Regions from separate parts of the Mycolicibacterium sp. XJ2546 genome, predicted to be linked through region 2. Evidence: riboswitches for the same ligand, from Rfam matches in the RefSeq annotation. Region 2 holds a riboswitch; the other holds the start of a gene.

Region 1 (2,458 bases), on a different contig from region 2:
CGCCAATCCGGCGATAACCGTGGCTATGAACCTGATTCGGGCTGGTTCACCTCTTCGGCGCAGTGCCACCCCGTGAAATTAGCAGATAGTTGTCCCGGCTAAGCACTTTTACGGTGTTCGATCGCGAACTGACGGATACACGCATTGATCTCGTCAGGGATCTCGGCTGGCAAGGCGTGGGACGCGGTGGGCCAGAGGTGATATCGCCACGCCGGCACCACGGACTGCATCCGTCGAATTCCCTTTCTGAATCGTGAACGGTGTTGCCCGCCAGAAGAACTTGGACCGGGATAGATACTGAACGCAACAGACGGTCGCTGGGGAAGCGCAGCGCTGGTGTGCGCACGGGTGGAGCGAAGGCCGCGAATCCTGCCGTGAACAACCGGGCAAGCGTATCGATGGAGCTGCCCGGTGTGGGGTGGCCCGCAATCCATGCCGCGGCTCTTCCGGCTCGCACGGAACGTGGGCGCGACATTATGAGCGCAAGACTTCGCCAGAACGTTGCAGAAGTCCGCGCCACCGTGCTGGCCGGATCAACCAGTGTCACGGTCGCCAGCCGACCGGGCGCACGCGCCGCAGTGTGGGTGGCGAGCCAACCGCCGTACGAATGCCCGACGAGGTGTACTGCACGCAGTCTCAGCCCCTCGAGGACTTCGTCGATGCTGCGTGCGCAATCTGCGGGAGCGAACATCGTTTTCGACTGAATGCTTGCCCCGGGTTGGCCCAACATATCCAACGTGTAAACGGTGAAATCGCTTGCCAACCCCGCGACTTGCTCCCACCACATCGCCGACGTCAGGAAAAAGCCGTGTATCAGCACGACGGGTATGCCGTCGGCCGGCCCGTGCTGGTATACCCGAACGGTGCCGAACCTGGTTGGAACGTCGTGTACGACATTCGGTGGCGGGCTCAGCGCCCGTAACTCGTCATACGCTGCCAGATAGTGCCTGCGCGCGTCGGCGCACTTGAACCCGCCGTCAGCTAAGCCCAGCAAGAACACCTCCTGCCGACGCGGCAATGCACGATCGAGCCACGGTAACGCTCAACAAATCCTTCTTACCGCAAAATCGCCATGAGGTAGCCTCAGCCGTTGAGAACGGTCACATCCGTGTATGCGGGTGTCAGGGAATCCGGTGGGAATCCGGAACTGGCGCGCAGCGGTATGGGGGACGGGCTCGACATTAGTCACTGGGAGGCCACTGGAATCCTGGGAAGGCGTCGAGTCCGGACGATCCCGAGTCCGAAGACCTGCCGTTCTCACTTGTGTCCACCGGTATCTCGCGCTCGGATACCCCGGCATATTGAGGCAAGTTCTCGACGTGACTGTCACCGAGAAGACACTTCGTCGCACCGGCGCGACGCCCGTGCCGACGGTGCGACGTGTCTCGGTTGTCGCACTGACCACGGTGCTCGCGATCCTCACGGCGGTGAGCATCGTCGTCTCGGTCGCCTTCGGCGCCGAGCAGATTCCGCTAGGTGACGTGTGGCGCACCGTCATCGGCCGCTTCACCGGCGCAACCGTCGAGACGGGATACGACGTCATCGTCTGGGATCTGCGCTTGCCGCGCTCGGTGCTGGCGGCGATCGTCGGCGCGGGTCTGGCGCTGGCCGGCGCGCTGATGCAGGCCCTGGTCCGCAACCCGCTGGCCGAACCGTATCTGCTGGGCGTCTCGGCGGGTGCGGCGGTGGGCGCGACGGCAGTGATGACGCTGGGCGCGCTGGCCGGGCTGGGGATATGGGCGCTGTCCGGCGGTGCGCTGATGGGCGCGCTGGTCGCGACGCTGACCGTCTATCTGGTGGCGCGCGCCCAGGGCGGGCTCACCGCGCTGCGCCTGATCCTGTCCGGCGTGGTGCTGTCGTCGGCGTTCATGGCGTTGTCGTCGCTGCTGGTGTTCACGGCGGGCGATCCGCACGCCGCCGAAAGCGTGATGTTCTGGCTGCTCGGCAGCGTCGCCGGTGCGACGTGGGCGAAGGTGCCGCTCGCCGGTGCGGTGGTGCTGATCTCGTTCATCGGGGCGCTGCTGATCCATTCGTGGCTCGACGCCTACGCCGCAGGCGCCGACACGGCCACCTCCCTCGGCGTGCCGGTACCCGCCCTGCGCAACGCACTGTTTCTGATCCAGGCGGTCCTGGTCGGTGTGCTGGTCGCTGTCTCCGGCGGCATCGGGTTCGTCGGGCTCATCGTGCCGCACGCCGCGCGGCTGGTGGTGGGGGCAACCCATCGCGCGATGCTGCCGGTCGCCGTCTGCACCGGGGCGTTGTTTCTGGTGTGGGTCGACGTGATCTCGCGCGAGATGGCAGCACCGCGGGAGATGCCGCTGGGCATCGTCACCGGTCTGATCGGCGCACCGGTGTTCCTGTTCCTGATGGGGCGCCGCCGCTACGAGTTCGGAAACAGCACATGAGTGCGGCCGCGATGTGCGCGCAGGGCATCGAGTGTCGCCGCGGTGGCAGAACC
Region 2 (2,458 bases):
CGCGGGCCAGTGTGGAGGCCAGATCGAAGCGGAAGCCGTCGACGTGCATCTCGGTGACCCAGTAGCGCAGCGAATCCATGATGAGCTGCAGTGAATGCGGGTGTCCGACGTTGAGGCTGTTGCCGGTGCCGGTGTAGTCCATGTAGTAGCGCTTGTCGTCCTCGACCAGCCGGTAGTAGGCCGCGTTGTCGATACCGCGGAAGCTGGCCGTCGGGCCCAGGTGGTTGCCCTCGGCGGTGTGGTTGTAGACGACGTCGAGCAGCACCTCGATGCCGGCTTCGTGTAGCGCACGCACCATCGCCTTGAACTCCTGCACCTGTCCGCCGGGGTTGGGGCTGGAGCTGTACTTGGCGTCCGGGGCGAAGAAGCCGATGGTGTTGTAGCCCCAGTAGTTGGTGAGGCCCTTCTCCAGGAGCGTGGAGTCGTTGGCGAAGTGGTGCACCGGCATCAACTCGAGCGCGGTGACCCCCAGCGAGGTCAGATGCTCGATGATCACCGGATGCGCGACGGCCGCGTAGGTGCCGCGGATCTGTTCGGGGATGTCGGGATGCGTCTGGGTCAGCCCCTTGACGTGGGCTTCGTAGATGACGGTGTCGGCGTACTCGTAGCCGGGCGGGCGGTCGCTGCCCCAGTCGAAGAACGGGTTGATGACGACGGACTTCGGCATGGACGCCGCCGAGTCGTCGTCGTTGCGGCTGTCGGGTTCACCGAAGGTGTAACCGAACAGCGCCTGGCCCCAGTCGAAGTTGCCGTCGATGGCTTTCGAGTACGGGTCGGCCAGCAGCTTGTTCGGGTTGCAGCGCTGTCCCTCGGCCGGGTCGTAGGGGCCGTGCACCCGGTACCCGTAGCGCTGGCCGGGTTCGATGTTGGGGATGAAGCCGTGCCAGACGAACCCGTCGACCTCGGGCAGCGTCAGCCGGGATTCGGTGCCGTCAACGTCGAACAGACACAACTCCACCTTGTCGGCGACCTCGCTGAACAGGGCGAAGTTGGTGCCGGTGCCGTCGTAGGTGGCGCCGAGGGGATATGCCTTGCCGGGCCAGACTTCCAAGATTGCACTCCAGTGATCGGTGAACGAGACGATACGGGGGATGCCCAATCGCGGCGCATCGCAACCGTGGTCCGTCGGATAGGGTGGGCGGTGCAGTTGGTCTGTTGGCGCTGAAGTTTGGCGTCGGCATCGAGCCACATGTGTGGCGAGAGGGAACCCGGTGAGAATCCGGGACTGTCCCGCAGCGGTATGCAGGAACGACTGCCGTCATCAGCACTGGCCCACCGGGGCCGGGAAGCGACGGCCACTAGGTGCACTTCGGTGCGTGCCTGCGAGTCCGAAGACCTGCCAGCTGTGCCGGACGCGCCGCGTCCGGTGGTTCATCGCCTCGTGGAATGGGCAGTGGCCGAAGCGGTGAAAACCCGTATTCGGTGCGCGTCCCCGGCGATGACCATCCGCCGTAGCAAGAGGACCACGTCATGAACACCACCGCTTTCAACGCCACCATTCTCGGATCTCCCCGCATCGGGCCGAACCGCGAACTCAAGCGCGCCGCCGAGAAGTACTGGGCAGGCAACTCCGATCGCAGCGAGCTGGAATCGGTGGCCGCGCAGCTGCGCCGCGACACCTGGGAAGCCCTCGTCGCCGCCGGGCTGGACTCCGTGCCGGTGAACACCTTCTCCTACTACGACCAGGTGCTCGACACCGCGGTGATGGTCGGGGCGCTACCGCCACGCGTCTCGGGGGTGGCCGATGATCTGGACCGCTACTTCGCCGCGGCCCGCGGCAACGACGAGATCGCACCGCTGGAAATGACCAAGTGGTTCGACACCAACTACCACTACATCGTGCCCGAGCTGGGCCCCGACACCAGGTTTACGCTGGATCCGGCCAAGGTGCTGGCCGAGCTGAAGGAGGCGCAAGCCCTCGACGTGCCCGCGCGCCCGGTGCTCGTCGGCCCGATCACCTTCCTGGCGCTGTCCAAGGCCGTCGACGGAGCCGCCGCGCCGATCGATCGGCTGGACGAGCTCGTCGCGGTGTACGCGGAGCTGCTCGGAGAGCTGACCAATGCCGGCGCGGCGTGGGTGCAGTTCGACGAGCCGGTGCTGGTGACCGACATCCTCGACAACACCGCGGAGTTGGCCCAGCGGACGTACGCGACGCTGGGCCGGTTGACCAGACGGCCGGCGCTGTTCGTCGCGACCTACTTCGGCGAGCTCACCGACGCGTTGCCCGCGCTGGCCCGGACACCGGTGGAGGCCATCGGGGTCGACCTCGTCGCCGGGGGAGTGTCGGCGGTGGCGGCGGTGCCCGAGCTGGCCACCAAGACCCTGGTGGCCGGCGTCGTCGACGGCCGCAACATCTGGCGCACGAACCTGGAGTCCGCGCTGGCGACGCTGGCGACGCTGATGGGCCTGGCCGACCACGTGGCGGTCTCGACGTCATGCTCGACGCTGCACGTGCCGT

What was found. A riboswitch is a leader RNA that binds a small molecule or an ion and turns the genes downstream of it on or off. The one in region 2 is predicted to bind cobalamin.
Region 1: linked by a shared signal. The riboswitch ahead of ABQE44_RS17970 (FecCD family ABC transporter permease) and the one ahead of metE (5-methyltetrahydropteroyltriglutamate--homocysteine S-methyltransferase) in region 2 are both predicted to bind cobalamin.

The regions. Positions count from the first base shown of each region.
Region 1 is NZ_JBEFRW010000011.1:39,548-42,005, reverse strand. It holds gene ABQE44_RS17980 (hypothetical protein) at 1-6, opposite strand, end outside; gene ABQE44_RS17975 (alpha/beta fold hydrolase) at 47-787, opposite strand; cobalamin riboswitch at 1,081-1,270, shown strand; gene ABQE44_RS17970 (FecCD family ABC transporter permease) at 1,365-2,405, shown strand; gene ABQE44_RS17965 (ABC transporter ATP-binding protein) at 2,402-2,458, shown strand, end outside.
Region 2 is NZ_JBEFRW010000006.1:173,421-175,878, forward strand. It holds gene glgX (glycogen debranching protein GlgX) at 1-1,051, opposite strand, end outside; cobalamin riboswitch at 1,152-1,358, shown strand; gene metE (5-methyltetrahydropteroyltriglutamate--homocysteine S-methyltransferase) at 1,471-2,458, shown strand, end outside.